Regions from separate parts of the Priestia sp. P1_B12_1 genome, predicted to be linked through region 1. Evidence: a T-box and tRNA genes for the amino acid it is inferred to sense, from the RefSeq annotation. Region 1 holds a T-box; the other holds one or more tRNA genes.
The links. The T-box of region 1 lies ahead of alaS (alanine--tRNA ligase). A T-box ahead of a tRNA ligase gene usually reads a tRNA of that ligase, here a tRNA-Ala.
Positions count from the first base shown of each region.

Region 1 (8,589 bases):
CAACAGCGTATTACGGAGCAGGAAATATTTATTTTAATGCAGAGCAGCTTGAGCAGGCAAAGCACTACTTTGATTTAGCAATCAAAAAAGGCTTAGACTCATCCGATGCGTACTTTATGCTTGGTTTAACGCTGTTTCATATGGAAGAAATTCGTTTCGCGATGCCTTATCTTCAGCGGGCGGTAGAACTAAACGAACATGATGTAGAAGCAAAATTTCAGTACGGTCTTTGTTTAGCACAGCTCGAAATGGTAGATGAAGCAATTGCTGAATTTCTTAAGGTAGTCAATCAAGAGCCAGAACATGCCGATGCTTTTTATAATTTAGGCGTAGCTTATGCTATGAAAGATGACAAAGACAAGGCGATTGAGATGTTAGATGAAGCTTTAAACGTGCAGCCAGATCACGTAATGGCAGCAAATGCCAAACAAGTGCTGTCTACATTAGAACATTAAGAAAGCGGGTAAAGGAAGGATAACATGAACGAAGAACAAGTGAACCCTTCACAGCCAGAACGTCATTATATAAGCGGCACGTCGATTGTAACGGTCTTTCATAACGAAGAAAACTTATATAACGTTACGCGGATACGGATCAAAAAAACAAATTTAGAGATTGAAGATAAAGAAACGGTCGTTACAGGCTATTTTCCTAAGCTGAATGAAGATGAAGTATACACGTTTTACGGAGACTTCAAAGAGCATCCAAAGTTTGGTCTGCAGTTTCATGTTGAACAGTTTAAAAAAGAACTTCCGCAATCAAGGCAAGGGGTTGTTCAGTACCTGTCTAGCGATTTATTTCACGGCATCGGTAAAAAAACCGCTGAAAACATTGTGGACGCCCTAGGAGAACGCGCTATTTTTCGTATTTTGCAAAATGAGTCTGTGCTAAAAGAGGTTCCGAGGCTTTCAGCCGACAAGGCAGAAGCTTTAGTCACGCAGCTTCGTGAACATCAAGGGTTAGAAGAAGTAATGGTAAAGCTGACAGACCTCGGGTTTGGACCGCAGCTTTCGATGAAGATTTTCCAAGCGTATAAACAAGAAGCGCTTGAAATTGTTCAAAATAATCCTTATCAGCTCGTAGAAGATATTCAAGGTATTGGTTTTAGCAGGGCCGATGAACTTGGAAAGAGGCTTGGTATGGCAACCAATCATCCTGATCGTTTGCGCGCAGGTATTTTATACGTCATTGAGCAAGAATGCAATCAAATGGGGCATGTATACGTTACGGCAGACCAGCTGTATGGAAAAACAGCAGAGCTTCTTCGGAAAAGCAGGCATGAGAATCTGTCTGAAATGGATCTTACAAGAGAAGTGGACGCATTAAAAGCAGATAAAAAGCTTATCATCCAAGACGAAAAAATTTATTTTCCTCCCCTTTTCTATGCTGAAAAAGGGCTGGTTAAAGCTATTCAAAAAATTATGGCTCAAACGCAGTACGAAGAGCAGTTTCCGGAATCAGAATTTTTATTGGCTCTGGGTGAACTAGAAGAGCGGTTAGACGTCCAATATGCACCGTCTCAGCGCAAGGGTATACAAACCGCTTTAATGTCTCCAATGCTTCTCTTAACAGGTGGACCAGGTACAGGAAAAACAACGGTTATTAAAGGAATAGTCGAACTTTATGCAGAACTTCACGGATGTTCGTTAAATCCAGGGGACTATAAAAAAGATGAGGCTTTTCCTGTTTTACTTGTGGCACCTACGGGACGAGCTGCTAAACGAATGAGCGAAGCGACGGGACTTCCGGCAGTTACGATTCACCGATTATTAAAATGGAACGGACAAGAAGGATTTGATCATAATGAGGAAAATCCAATTGACGGAAAATTACTGATTGTAGATGAAGTATCAATGGTAGATTTGTGGCTCGCTCATCAGCTGTTTAAATCTCTTCCTGCTAATTTACAGGTTATTTTAGTTGGAGACGAAGACCAGCTTCCTTCAGTAGGTCCGGGACAGGTATTAAAAGATTTACTGAGTTCCGAAGTAGTTCCTACCGTCCGTCTGACAGATGTATACAGGCAAGCGGAAGGATCGTCAATTATTGATTTGGCTCATGAAATAAAAAAAGGAAAGCTTCCGGAAGACTTATCGAGGCAGCAAGTAGATCGTTCCTTTATTCGTTGTCAAGGACAGCACATTACGAACGTTGTGCAACAAGTTTGCGGGAATGCGTTAAAAAAAGGCTATACGGCTAAAGATATTCAAGTTTTAGCTCCTATGTATAAAGGTCCTGCAGGGATTGATAAACTGAATGAAGTTCTTCAGGAATTATTTAACCCGGCTTCTGAGCAAAGAAGAGAGCTTAAGCACGGAGATATTACGTACCGAGTCGGAGATAAAGTGCTGCAGCTTGTAAATCAGCCGGATAGCAACGTATTTAACGGAGATATGGGAGAAATCGTTTCGGTTTTCTTTGCCAAAGAAAATACGGAAAAACAGGATATGCTGGTTATTTCATATGAAGGAAATGAAGTAACTTACACAAAGCAAGACTTTAATCAAATAACTCATGCATACTGCTGTTCCATTCATAAATCACAGGGAAGTGAATTTCCCATTGTTGTGCTTCCAATTGTTAAAAGCTATTACCGGATGCTGCGACGCAATTTACTTTATACCGCCGTTACGCGAAGCAAACAGTTTTTAATTTTATGCGGAGAAGACGAAGCGTTTCAGCTTGGGGTTAGCCGAAATGAAGACAGCGTTCGCCAAACGAATTTACAGCCGCTGCTTCGAGAAAGCTTGGATAACGACATAGAAGATCCCGAAATTCCATTTATGAAAGATGCAAATATTGGGATGGAAAACGTTACGCCGTATGATTTCATGTAACCTTTCGCATGCTAACAAAGAGTTAAATAAACTCCTTTGTTGCCATCCTTCTTTGCTAATTGTCAGAAAATAAAGTATGGACATGGAAAGAAGTGGACATAATGCGTTTATATAAGTAGAACGTATAAAGAGGTGTCGACTTTGTTTAAATGTCCAAACTGTAAAAGTATTGACGTTGGCAAAATTGGTGTAAATCAGTATTACTGCTGGAATTGTTTTATTGAAATGACTATTTCAAAAGGACAAATTAATACTCACCAAGTAGAAGAAGATGGAACATTGAGCTCGCTTGATGATTTATTCTCAGACGACGAGCGCACAATCAATTTCTAATTCTTTTTTACCGGGAGGAAGAGCAATGGGCAGAATCATTCCGTCAGTAGTCGCTTTCGGTCTTGGAGCTTATGCATTTAAAATGGCAGATGATCGAGAGATGTTTACAAAAAGAAATATGAAAAAAATGCGTAAACGTATGATGAAAGCTATTCACTAATAAAAAAAGCACTATTGCACTGAGCTGCAATAGTGCTTTTTTGCAGGCAGAAGAGACAACTGCATGTATAAACTCCTTTCTTTATCAAAAAATAGAAGAGAGGAGGAGTTTACGTTGAAAGATAGTTCATTCAAATGGTTCTATAGATTCGGACTGCTGTTATTAGCGCTGCTGTGCATATTAGTCTTTTTTAAAGTCCAGTTTTTATGGCTTCCTGTTATTTACATGTTTTTAAAAGCACTGCTGCCTTTTTTTATTGCAGCATTCATTACATATTTACTTCATCCGCTTATTGAAAAAACGCATGATAAAGGCGTGCCTCGTCCTCTAGCTATTTTACTGATCTACATCATCTTTTTTGGAGGAATTGGGTTTGGAGCCTATAAGTCGTATCCTATTTTTGTGGAACAAGTAAAAGATTTAAACGAACAGCTGCCTCATTTTACGAATACATATAGACATTGGGTAGAATCGATTCATGATCGTACAACTTCACTTCCAAACGGTGTACATGAGAAAATTGAAGGCAGCATTGATGATGTAGAGGCTACGCTCAACGTGTGGCTTACAAAAGTGGCGGAAGGATTAAAGTCATTGATTACCTCTTTTTTGATTTTAATCATTATTCCATTTATTGTTTTTTATATGCTGAAGGATTTTTCCTCTATTAAGAAAGCAACAGCTTATGTCACGCCTAAAAAGTGGCACAAACCAGGCGAACGTTTTTTATCGGATGTGAATGAATCACTCGGCAATTACATTAGAGGGCAATTTTTTGTTTGTCTCATTATTGGTGTGATTGCCACAGCGGCACTGTGGTTCTTTCATGTGCCTTATGCACTTCTTTTAGGCTTCATTATTGGCGTAACGAATATCATCCCTTATTTTGGCCCGATTATTGGTGCGGTTCCAGCGGCTATTATTGCAGCCACAATCTCGATAAAGTTGGTTATTACCATTGTCATTATAATCTTTGTGCTGCAGTTTCTAGAGGGAAATGTGCTGTCTCCGCTTATCGTAGGAAAGAGCCTTCATATTCATCCTTTGTTTATCATGCTTGCGCTCCTTTTAGGAGGAGAATTTGGAGGAGTATTGGGTCTCATTTTGGCTGTGCCAATTTTAGCAGTCATTAAAATATCTATTTTGCATATCCGCTCTTATACGCTCAAACATTGACAAAGAGCGGTTAATTTGTCATAATATCGCCATAAGAAAACGCTACATATTTTAAACACAATGATGGATCGAGTACGTTGCACACTAGTTTTTAGAGAAGGGCTTCCTTGGCTGAAAGAAGCGCTAAACAAAGAGCAGCGGAACGCTAGTCCAGAGTGCAGGCTAAAACCTGCCGTGTCAGCAACGTTAACGCTATGAAGGTGATAAATGCTTTTGGCATTTATAATCAGGGTGGTACCGCGAGTTCAACTCTCGTCCCTGCTACAGGGATGAGAGTTTTTTTGTGTGCAAATAACTAGTAATTGCTTTTGTACACAGAGAAAATAGATGCTTTTATGTCATCATTTTTTTGTCTATAAATAAGAAGAGTATTAAAGGAGGACCAATCATGAAAAAACTGACGTCAGCACAAGTTCGTCAAATGTATTTAGATTTCTTTAAAGAAAAAGGCCATGATGTAGAACCAAGCGCATCTTTAGTTCCGCATGAAGACCCGTCTTTATTATGGATTAACAGTGGAGTAGCTACATTAAAAAAATATTTTGATGGTCGTGTTATTCCTCAAAATCCGCGTATTTGTAACGCACAAAAATCCATTCGTACAAACGATATCGAAAACGTAGGTAAAACGGCTCGCCATCATACGTTTTTTGAAATGCTTGGTAATTTCTCTATCGGTGATTATTTCAAAGAAGAAGCCATCCAATGGGCATGGGAATTTTTAACGAGCGATAAATGGATTGGATTCGACGCAGATAAGCTATCTGTAACAGTTCACCCCGAAGATGAAGAAGCATTTAAGATTTGGAATGAAAAAATGGGCGTGCCTAAAGAGCGCATCATTCGTTTAGAAGGTAATTTCTGGGATATTGGAGAAGGTCCGAGTGGTCCAAATACAGAGATCTTTTATGATCGCGGAGAAGCATATGGAAATGACCTAACTGATCCGGAATTATATCCAGGTGGAGAAAATGAGCGTTATTTAGAAATTTGGAACCTTGTATTTTCTCAATTTAATCACAATCCTGATGGCACGTACACGCCGCTTCCAAAGAAAAACATCGATACGGGAATGGGCTTAGAGCGTATGGTTTCTGTTATTCAAGACGTGCAAACAAACTTTGATACAGATTTGTTTATGCCAATTATTGAAGCAACAGAAAACATTTCAGGCGCTAAATATCGTACAAATGATGAGCAAGATACGGCATTTAAAGTTATTGCTGACCATATTCGTACGGTAACATTTGCTGTAGGTGATGGTGCGCTTCCTTCAAATGAAGGTCGTGGGTATGTGCTGCGCCGTTTGTTACGCCGAGCAGTTCGCTATGCTAAAAAGCTAAACATTAATCGTCCGTTCATGTACGAGCTAGTGCCGGTAGTAGGTGAAATCATGGTTGATTTCTATCCCGAAGTAAAGGAAAAAACGGATTTTATCCAGCGCGTAGTAAAAAATGAAGAAGAGCGTTTTCACGAAACGTTAAATGACGGACTAGCTATTTTGGGAACCGTTATTAAAAAAGAAAAAGCGCAAAACAGTGATATGGTACAAGGCGAAGATGTTTTCCGTTTATATGACACGTATGGATTCCCTGTTGAATTAACGGAAGAATATGCAGAAGATGAGAACATGAAAATTGATCATGCAGGTTTTGAACGCGAAATGGAAGCACAGCGTGAGCGTGCACGTGCTGCTCGTCAAGATTCTAGCTCTATGCAAGTTCAAGGCGGCGTACTTGGTGAAGTAACTGTTGCAAGTGAGTTTGTTGGTTATGATAAAAATGAAGTAGAAACAGTTGTTGAAGCAATTATTGTAGACGGTGAGCTTGTTGACCGCGCTGAAGCTGGAACAGAAGCGCAAGTCATCTTAAGCCACACGCCATTCTACGCAGAAAGCGGCGGTCAAATTGCGGACCAAGGTACGATTCAAAGTGCTTCAGGAACAGCGGAAGTAAAAGACGTTCAAAAAGCGCCAAACGGCCAAAATGTCCAAACGGTAGCTGTAACAAACGGTGAGCTTGTAAAAGGTGAAACATATACGGCGGGGCTTGATGAAGAAAACCGCAGTGCGATTGTGAAAAACCATACGGCAACACATTTATTGCATCAAGCATTAAAAGATACGTTAGGAACGCATGTTAATCAAGCGGGTTCTTTAGTAACAGCGGATCGCTTGCGCTTTGACTTCTCTCACTTTGGTCAAGTGACACAAGAAGAGCTTGAGAAAATTGAACAAATCGTTAATGAAAAGATTTGGGACAGTATCTCTGTACAAATTGAAAACAAAGCAATTGACGAAGCAAAAGCGATGGGTGCAATGGCGCTATTTGGTGAGAAATACGGAGATATCGTGCGCGTAGTACAAGTAGGCGACTACAGCTTAGAATTATGTGGTGGATGTCACGTGCCAAATACGTCTGTTATCGGTTTATTTAAAATTGTATCAGAATCGGGAATCGGTGCAGGTACTCGACGCATTGAAGCTGTAACTGGAAAAGCTGCCTATCAGTTAATGAACGATCAAGTAGGCTTACTAAAAGAAGCTGCGGCAAAAGTAAAATCCAATCCGCGTGATTTAGTAGGGCGCGTTGAAGGATTACTAGAAGAAATTCGTAATCTTCAGCGTGAAAATGATTCACTATCTACAAAGCTTGGCAATATTGAAGCTGGCAATCTCGTTGACCGCGTACAAAACATTAATGGTGTGAATGTCCTAGCAGCGAAAGTGAATGCAACGGATATGAATAACCTTCGTGCAATGGTTGACGATTTAAAACAAAAATTAGAATCCGCTGTGATCGTATTAGCTTCTCCACAAGGTGAAAAGGTAAATATTATTGCAGGTGTAACAAAAGATTTAATTGCTAAAGGCCATCACGCTGGCAAACTTGTTAAAGAAGTAGCGACGATTTGCGGCGGAGGCGGAGGCGGACGCCCTGACATGGCGCAAGCTGGAGGAAAAGACGCTAGCCAAATTGAAAAAGCACTTGGCACTGTAGAAGAATGGGTTAAATCCGTTTAATTCTCCTCTTTCTTGGTGTACAATATAAATAAGACTTAGCATAGTGCACAATGTGTTCACAAATTAAGAGAGTGAGGTGGGACCGTGAGTTCATTTGATAAAACCATGCAATTTAATTTTCAAGATGAGCCAGCTGAAACAAACGTACATGAAGTATTGTTTACGGTTTATGACGCACTGCAAGAAAAAGGCTACAACCCAATCAACCAAATCGTTGGGTATTTGTTATCAGGAGACCCTGCTTACATTCCTCGTCATAACGATGCGAGAAACACAATTCGCCAGTTAGAGCGAGACGAGCTCATTGAAGAACTTGTTAAATCTTATTTACAACAGCATCGAAAGGATTCATAAATGCGCGTATTAGGATTAGATGTAGGAACCAAAACAATTGGTGTGGCAGTTAGTGATGAAATGGGATGGACAGCGCAAGGAATTGAAACAATTAAAATTGCAGATGAGCAGATGGAGCAATCATATCCTCGTTTACAGCAGCTAATTGACGAATATTCCGTAGAGAAAATCGTAGTGGGTCTTCCTAAAAATATGAATGGTACGATTGGCCCTCGAGGCGAAGCGTGCATTGAGTTTGCTGACAACGTCAAAGAAAAACTTAACATTGAAACGATGATGTGGGACGAGCGCTTGTCGACGATGGCAGCAGAGCGAGTACTGCTGTCTGCCGATGTAAGCCGTAAGAAACGCAAAAAAGTAATCGATAAAATGGCAGCTGTTATGATTCTTCAAGGATACTTAGACAGCAAGCAGTAAGAAAAGCAGCAGGCTTTGCCTCAGCTGAAAAGTTATGAATTTCCCTTTTGCATATTCTTTTGTACGTAAAAGGGAAGTGAAATAACTGAACGGCTTGCTTTTCGCTGAAGAAAAAGTTAAGCTAAGAGCTTACAATATAAAATGAGGTGCAAACATGAGCGTAGAAGAAAATAAAATTACAATCGTCGATGAGAATGGAAATGAGCAGCTATGCGAAATTTTATTCACATTTGATTCTGATCAATATAACAAATCATATGTAATTTACTATCCAATCGGAGCAGACCAAG
Region 1 covers NZ_JBFTZR010000001.1:794,226-802,814, reverse strand. The annotation lists gene AC1D0Y_RS04235 (tetratricopeptide repeat protein) at 1-455, shown strand, start outside; gene recD2 (SF1B family DNA helicase RecD2) at 480-2,837, shown strand; gene AC1D0Y_RS04225 (hypothetical protein) at 2,979-3,170, shown strand; gene AC1D0Y_RS04220 (YrzQ family protein) at 3,196-3,330, shown strand; gene AC1D0Y_RS04215 (AI-2E family transporter) at 3,445-4,506, shown strand; T-box leader at 4,558-4,769, shown strand; gene alaS (alanine--tRNA ligase) at 4,895-7,528, shown strand; gene AC1D0Y_RS04205 (IreB family regulatory phosphoprotein) at 7,613-7,882, shown strand; gene ruvX (Holliday junction resolvase RuvX) at 7,883-8,299, shown strand; gene AC1D0Y_RS04195 (DUF1292 domain-containing protein) at 8,454-8,589, shown strand, end outside.

Region 2 (8,589 bases), on a different contig from region 1:
AATGTTGTGCCAATTCCTCATCTAGGGGCATCAACTCAAGAATCAGAAGAAAACTGTGCGGTAATGGCAGCACGTCAAGTGAAAAATTTCTTAGAAACAGGAAACGTTAAAAACTCAGTAAACTTCCCGAATGCATCTCTTCCTTACACTGGGAAAAAACGCGTAGCTGCTTTCCATCACAATGTGCCGAATATGGTAGGACAACTTACGCAAGTTTTCTCAAACTACAATTTAAACATCGCAGATATGGTGAACAGAAGCCGCGGTGAATATGCGTATACAATGATTGATATTGACAATCAAGTAAGTGACGAGATTGTGCCTGAGCTAGAAGAAAAAATTGGTCAAATTGAAGGAATTATTACAAGTCGTATTATCTAATTTGGTTACTATCATATTCTAGTGTTGCAGCCCTAACTTAGAAAAGTTAGGGCTGTTTTTACATAGTGTTTATCTTCATATCATTTCCTTCATTCCCATAGCATATAGAAATACCTTTAAAGAGGTGAACGTTTTGTCAGGAGAACTGATCGGAATTTTGATAGGGTCGCTCATCGCGCTGGCAGGAACATTCATTACGTCTGTCGTAGCCATAGTGATGTCGAAAGAGCAATACAAGCAAGAGCTTCGCAAAGCATTTATCCAAAAGAAAGTTGATGCCTATACCCATGTGTGTCAAGTTATTCTAGCTATAAAAAACGATTTACTTACAAAAACTGTTTCTTCAGCCGGATTAAACTGGACGGCTCAATCTATTAACAAACTAGCAGATGTGTGTATTACGGAAGGGCTATGGATCGATGAAGAAGACAGCAAAAAGCTGGAGGTTCTGCAGAAGCAGCTTTCAAAATTTGTATTTGATGAAATAGAACTGTCTAGACATGATATTCTCACAGTCTGTTATGAAATTATTGAATATTGTGAAAAAAAGGTAAGGATTCTTCATTTTATGACTACAAAAGAATAGGTGATTACTACTTTAAGAAGTGATAGTAGAAGTATTAAAAAAGCATCGGTCTTAACGATTGTATAAGAAGTGTATGAGCTATTTCATATTTCATACAGTTCTTAACAAACAGTAAGTGTCTATGAAAAAAACTTTGCAGCAACATACAAAGTTTTTTTTATAGCTTGCGTTTTTTCGTTCAATTGTGGATATAACTAAAGAAAAACAAAGCAAGCAAAAGGATAATTCCAACTACACAAGCCATTTGAATGGTATTTAAGGATGTTGATAACCAAAGGATTAAAGCGATAATACATAAAACTAAGCTACCTAGTACAATGGCAAAACGAATAACAAAAACGACTGTTATAGAACGAAGGCCACATACAGCTGATATACTAATCACTTCTTTGTAGAATGAAATAACTTTTCTGTCCAGGGTATAAGCATGCTTAACATCTCACGTTAATGTCTACATTCACATTATCTTAAGTTTCAATTCATACTGGCTTCATATAAATTAATCATACTGAATGTATTAATAAAAGATATGAGGTGGAACAATGTTAAACAAGCTTTTTAAACTATTTACAATAGAAACCGAGATATCTAAAGATAAAGAAGTAGATCTCCACGAAGAGAACGATTTTAGCGAAGTTTGTGATGATCATTTCATTATAGATGAGTATTAGAAGCCCTATAAAACGCTGCAAAATTGAAAGAATTGATTGAGTATATCTGTATAACCAGTAATTGTACAAGGGTCGTAAAGGTATACTTTTACGGCGAATTAATATTGATGAATTGCTTTTTTCGTGAAACAATGTGAAAAAAATGGGTATCCTAGAAGCAAAAGGAGGGGATAGAATGGGCAAAGAACCAAATGATGAAACAAGTGAAGGGTTGAATCAGCTTTTTGAAATCATCAATGCAAAAGGCGACGAGGGCGAACTTAGAGAAATTGTAAGCAGAAGCAGTGAAAAAAATAATCATAAAAACCATGAGGATCAATCGTAAAAAGAAAATAAAAAACCTCTTCATGGAAATCATGAAGAGGTCAGATGAAATAGTATTGCAACCATTCCATTCTGCAGAGTTTTAAAGTGTTTTAAACTGTTGATGCGACTGGTTTTATGGAACTGATGGGATTCGAACCCACGACCCCTTGTCTGCCAGACAAGTATTCTCCCACTGAACTACAGTCCCGATTATGTAGAGTCTTTATTGCGTGTTGACTCTACTATATTTTAATACGTATGCCGCGCGTTCGCAATAGTTATTTTCAGTGTTTTCTAATTTCTTCATATGAATATTAACTTCTAAAAAAATCATTTACTTCTTGTTTGTACGTATAAAAAAAACTTGGAATTTGGCTTGGTTCCAATCCTTTTGCAGCGTATTTGCTGATGGATTCGTAGTACCATTTCTGCTTTTCGAATCCTCTTTTAAAGCTATTCCAAATCGTATCTCCTTGCTGATCGTAGCTTTCTTTTAAAGACCGTAAATTGTCTAATTTATCTGCTACAATTAAAGATTTCACTTCAAGAGAACCAGTTTTCACAATTTGAATTGTATGCTGTTTACGTTCTTCCCAGCTTTTTGATTTGTTTTCTGTATGAGCTTCAACAATCCCCGCTACCTCTAAACCAAATCTTTGTACAATTTCTTCGAGTGTTACACTTGTATCTTCTACAGCATCATGCAGATAAGCTGCTGCAATTACTTCTTCACTAAAACCCGCTTTTTCTAAAATATTACCTACATTAATAGGGTGAACAATATAAGGTTTATCGGACAGTTTGCGCATTTGGCCGCTATGAGCGTGTTCTGCATATCTACGTGCTTCTTTTATTAAAGACATCATATTCCTCCACTTTTTATTCAGTATATCTTCATATTAATAGTATAAACGAATATAGCTTTCTTCACTTTATAAAATTGCACAAATTCATTTCTTATAATAAGGGAAGGCTATTAAAATCCCTTCATATTGTAGTTTTTTTATAAGACCTAATATCTATTTAATAGGCCTGTATCAGTTGCCATTTCCTTTTTTATTCATAGTTTGTATGAAGGAGTGATAGCAATGCAAAACCGTAATAATCAAAATATTAAGGTCATTGATGTTTCTCATCACAACGGAACAATTGATTGGGCAAAAGTGGCGTCGGATGGTGTAAAAGGCGCGTATATTAAATTAACAGAAGGTACAACCTTCTTAGATAAAAAATCATATGATAATTATATAGGTGCAAAAAATGCAGGTCTACGTGTAGGCTTTTATCACTTTGCTCATGCTGATAATGATCCCATTGCAGAAGTTAATTTCTTTTTAAATAAATTAGGTAGCATGAAGGTTGATTTGCCTCATTGCTTAGATTTGGAAGAAAATAAAGGGAAAACAAAAGCGCAGGTCACAGCCTTTGCAGTTAGATGGATGGAGTATATTGAAAGGAAAACAAGCATTACGCCTATTCTTTACACAGGGTATAGTTTTATTAAATCCAATTTTACAAGCGCTGTGGCAAGATATCCGCTATGGATAGCTCGTTACAGTGGAAGTAACCGCTCTAAGGGATTTGCTAACCCAGGTGATACGGGGATTTGGGATAGATGGTCTATGTTTCAATATACAGATCAAGGAAAAGTAAATGGGATTAAAGGCAATGTTGATATCAATGAAATGGATCTGGATTTCTTTAATAGTATTAATACGGACGTGACGGTGGTGGAAAATAATAAGCCATCAGCACAATTACAGCAAGGTGATAGCGGACTAGCTGTAAAAGAACTGCAGCAAAAATTAATTAAATTAGGATTTGAAATTTCCCAGCAAGGGACCGATGGTCAATATGGCAGTGAAACTGTTGCGGCTGTTAAAGCTCTTCAAGAAAAGTATGGATTAACGTCAACTGGAAAAGCTGATGAGAAAACATTAGCTAAAATAATGGAATTGCTTAAGGGTGTAAGCAATCCTGTCGAAGAATCATTACCAAAGGTTACTTCACTCGGAGATAAATATTCTTTTCAAGTAAAAGCGAAGAAGGATATTGGAGTCTACAAATATGCGAATATAACAGAGAATTTTAGAACTATAAAAAAAGGCACGGTATTTAGTGTATATGGCTATACGAATGCAGCATGGGCTGTTCCAGGTGGATTTGTGCAAATGAAAGACGTAGAACCTATCCCAATTACAATTAAAACAGGCGGATTAAGTAAAGACATGGAAACAGAGTTTCGTGCTTTCTTAAAAAATGAAGGAATCGACAGTGAATTACACGTACATGCAATAGGTAATCCGTCCGCTGAACTTACCGCAGCTGGGCTGGATTTTGTAAAAGTTAAACAGTTTTTAGATAAAAAAGGTTGGTACTACAAGCAATAAACTCCCGCTCCGAAGAGCAGGGGTTTATTTTGGTATTTTGTAAAAAAAGAATAGCAGAGATAAATTAAGTAATTAAAATATGTTCTAAATAACAAAGTAGGTGATAACAAAAAAGTTTCTATGTATAGTTCACCTCTAACAGTCATATTTTTAGTCAACGGCTCATGGAGGGTGAATGAATATGAAAAATACGCAGATTCGAATTGAAACACTATCCTATCACTATGAAAGTATTATGGTGAATGATGAAGTAGAGCGTGCGATAAAAAGTATCGAAGTGACGTATCGAGCATATAAACATAACCACGTTTTAAACGGACATGTAGTACTTTCAGGAGAAGAGATTTACGATCTTCAGCAGCTGACTCACGCAGTGGCTGGGAAAATAAAAGCGGAATTAGAAACTACATAAAAAAGCGCCTTTCTTTAATCTTGGTTTAAGATTAAAGAAAGGCGCTTTTTTATTAATTGTTAATTAAACTGCGAAAAGAAGAAATTAAAGTATGTTCTAAATAAAATGTATAAATAAAAACATAGCCTCTAAGACAACTCCTTAAAGCATACACATTATCTTTGCATTGTGAACTTTGTCTCTTTTACCACTACTTTTCTTTTACTATGTGTAAGCAACACGCCGCATAACGTAATGATGCTTCCCACAATGGAAGCTGCACTCGGGATATCTTTTAAAAGCAGCCACGCTAAGAAAAAGGACAGCGCAGGAGTTAAGTAAAGAGAAATGGCAGCCTCAGCAGAACCTATACGCGATGTCAGATAAGCGAGTACCATGTAGGGAATAACGGTTGGAAATAATCCTAAATATGTCACGCTTATCGCTGATCTGACAGAGATATGTGCAAGTTCTGTTTCTAACCCAGGTAAAAAAACAAGCATAGAAATTGTAGCCCCCCAAATACTGTACGTCACAAAAGAAAGAAAACCATACTTTTTTAATAAATTTTTTTGACATACTATATAGATGCTTTCTGCAAGGGCAGCTAGCAGAATCAGTAAGATTCCATTAATTGAGTGTACAAAGTTCTCTTTGCTGAAGGTTAAAAGTGCAATACCTGCAAAGCTTACTGCAGATCCAATCCATTTTCTTTTTCCGAACTCCTCCTGAAAAAGAAAAATAGCTAAAAGGGAAGAAAAAATAGGAGTAGTCGAGACCAGTAAACTCGCAATACCCGCACTCACCGTTTTTTCTCCAATGTTTAATGCCGTGTGATATACGGTAAAACCTAAAAAACCGAGTGCTAAAAGAAGTGGAATATCTTTTATATCAGGCAAGCGCATGCGTGTAGCTATTGCAATAACTAACAGTACTAAAGAAGCAATACTTAACCGAACAAAAGCAAGGTGCTGAGGAGAAAACGATTCCAGTCCTATTTGAATAACTGGAAATGCTGAAGCCCATAAGCTAATCATCAGTATATGTAAGAACACCAGACTAAACGTTAATTTCATGCCTATTCATCTCCATTTTTCATTTTGAATCCAACCAGTATCTATTGTGGTTCCCATGTTAATAAACATTTGATAAAATGTCTTCAACCAGTTTAAAAGCAATTAACCCAACCACTTTAAAAACAGGAGTAAATGTATGAATCAAGGAAACAGTTCAAGTTATCCAAAATACAAACACATCATTGATTTTATGAAAGAGAAAATTGCGCGTGGAGAATGGCCGATTGGAAGTAAAATTCCTAGTCAGCGAAAGCTTGCTGCTATGTTCGATGTTAACCGAAGTACGGTCATCACGGCATTAGAGGAATTAACAGCGGACGGTTTAATTGAAGGTAAGATGGGAAAGGGAACAATCGTTATAAATAATACATGGACACTTTTGGCTACGACTCCGCCCGATTGGAATGTTCATGTGAAATCAGGTATGCATCGTCCGAGTCAAGCAATGGTACAAGATATTAATGAATCCGAATTTAACTCAAACCTTATTCAATTAAGCAAAGGAGAGCTTTCACCTGACATATTCCCTAAAGATAAAATGAAATACGCTATGGAAAAAGTAGCAAAAAACATGGAGGTTCTGGGATACGAAGAACCAAAGGGGTATTTTCCTTTACGAAAAGAGTTAAGTGCGTATATGAAAACAATTAAAATAGAATCTTCTCCAGATTCTATTTTAATTGTTTCCGGCGCTCTTCAAGCTCTTCAGCTTATTTCAATTGGACTGCTGCAAAAGAACTCTTCGGTTTTGCTAGAAAAACCTTCTTATCTATACTCCTTACATGTATTTCAATCAGCGGGAATGAAACTCAAAGGTCTTTCTATGGATGAGGAAGGAATAAAAGTAACAGCTATAAAACGCGCCGACCCTCAAGAAGGGCAAGCTATTTTATATACAAATCCATGTTTTCATAACCCAACGGGAACATTAATGTCACAAAAAAGGCGTTACGATTTGCTGAAAGAATGTGAGGAACATCAGCTTCCTATTATTGAAGATGATTTATACCGCGAATTATGGCTAAATAAACAGCCTCCGTTGCCATTAAAGGCTTTAGATAGAAATGGACACGTGTTATATGTTAGCAGTCTTTCTAAAACATTAAGCCCGGGATTACGTATCGGATGGATAGTCGGCCCAGAACCAGTCATTGAGCGTTTGGCGGATATTAAAATGCAAACGGATTATGGATCTAGCTCATTGTCTCAAAGAGTGGCAGCAGAATGGTTTAAAAATGGCTTATATCAACAGCATATGGAAACGGTACGAACCGAATTGCGAACAAGAAGAAAAGTTATGCTGAATGCTTTAGAAACATATGCAGGAGATGTAGCGACATGGACGAATCCTGAAGGAGGCTTTTTTATATGGGTGCATATTCAACCTTCTATTTCAATGAAATCTTTATACTCTCGTGCTTTAAAAAGAGGGATATTGCTTAATTCCGGAAGTATCTATGCACAAGAAACCGGCAGTTATCTCCGGCTTTCTTACGCCTATGCCTCTTTACCAGATATCGATAGAAGTATTAAAATTCTTGCTGAACTTATTCGGGAATTGCAAGTACAGTAAAAAGGAATAGCGGATTATTCGCTATTCCTTTTTACTTGTATCAAACTCTTCTTCCTATAAAAAACTCCAAGTAACAACTGACTATATATTACCGTCTATAAATCCATGTTATTTTTTATGATAAAAATAAGTTAAGAAGACTTTTAATTTGCTTTCTGTACGTTTTACATGTAAATCGTGAATGGTTTTAACTACGTAATCATTATCAAACATTTCCAACACCTCAATTATTGTTAAGTTTCCTGTTTGTTATAGTTTATGAAATAATCAGACGCATATCATCCGCCATCAGCTGTAACTTTGCGGTTCATCTTTTACAACTAAAGGCTGAAACGTACGCTCATAATTGAACGCACGAATAACAAGATATGCAAAAAAATGAAAAGTGTGCACGTTTTGTTTTAAAAAAGGCTATATCTAAAAAAAAGAAAATTGTCACACACATTTATGAATATGTATCTACTAAGTAAGAAGCCTTTTTTAGTTGGTGGGATTGAAGGTGAAAAAGATGGATGAATTATTTAAAGATCTTGATGTGTACAGAACGCAAGAAGAAATGAAGCAGTATTTTGAACATACGCAGCAAATGATTCATCAAAACAGAGAATATATAAAATTAGCCCGACTTAAAAAAGGGCGTTTCAAAAAGTTTTTTGAAGAGTTTTATCCGCTTTATTGTTTCAGCCAATCTTCCTATTGTCCGAGGAATTCAAAATTGAAGCTTATTATTGGAAGTCAAGGATACGACGGATTAATTCTTCAGCCGGATGGTACTGAAAAACGAATTGAAATTACTTCTTACAAAGATGGGAAACTGGAATTTGAAGATGCACAGAGGGTGAATTCAGGAAATTTCGCTCTACCCCGTATCCAGACGGAAGGTTCTGTAGAAGAGTATATAGAAAAAGTGCTAGAAAACATCCAAAAAAAGAGCAAAAAAGATTACAGTGGAGCATCCATTCTATTTGTTGTACACACATTTCATTATTTTGAAGCCTGTGGAAAAAGTTCAGCTGCCTTTATTCGTACCTTAAAAAAAGAAATGAAGAATACTGATTTTCGAGCGGATAAAATTTATTTATTGGAATTAAATCAGAAAGAAAGTGAAAGTGTTAAGCAAAACATTCATTTCATTAAATAAGAAGACACGTTGCAGATGTTGAGGCGTGTCTTCTTTTCTGATAACAGAACTCTCTTAATACAGGTGGATAATTT
Region 2 covers NZ_JBFTZR010000003.1:69,521-78,109, reverse strand. The annotation lists gene AC1D0Y_RS11415 (phosphoglycerate dehydrogenase) at 1-381, shown strand, start outside; gene AC1D0Y_RS11410 (hypothetical protein) at 515-967, shown strand; gene AC1D0Y_RS11405 (hypothetical protein) at 1,814-1,963, shown strand; tRNA gene AC1D0Y_RS11400 (tRNA-Ala) at 2,081-2,152, opposite strand; gene AC1D0Y_RS11395 (HD domain-containing protein) at 2,259-2,807, opposite strand; gene AC1D0Y_RS11390 (GH25 family lysozyme) at 3,033-4,334, shown strand; gene AC1D0Y_RS11385 (hypothetical protein) at 4,516-4,746, shown strand; gene AC1D0Y_RS11380 (DMT family transporter) at 4,902-5,801, opposite strand; gene pdxR (MocR-like pyridoxine biosynthesis transcription factor PdxR) at 5,938-7,374, shown strand; gene AC1D0Y_RS11370 (hypothetical protein) at 7,883-8,515, shown strand.
Region 2: it has a tRNA-Ala gene. The T-box ahead of alaS (alanine--tRNA ligase) is inferred to sense a tRNA for this amino acid. The anticodon was not compared.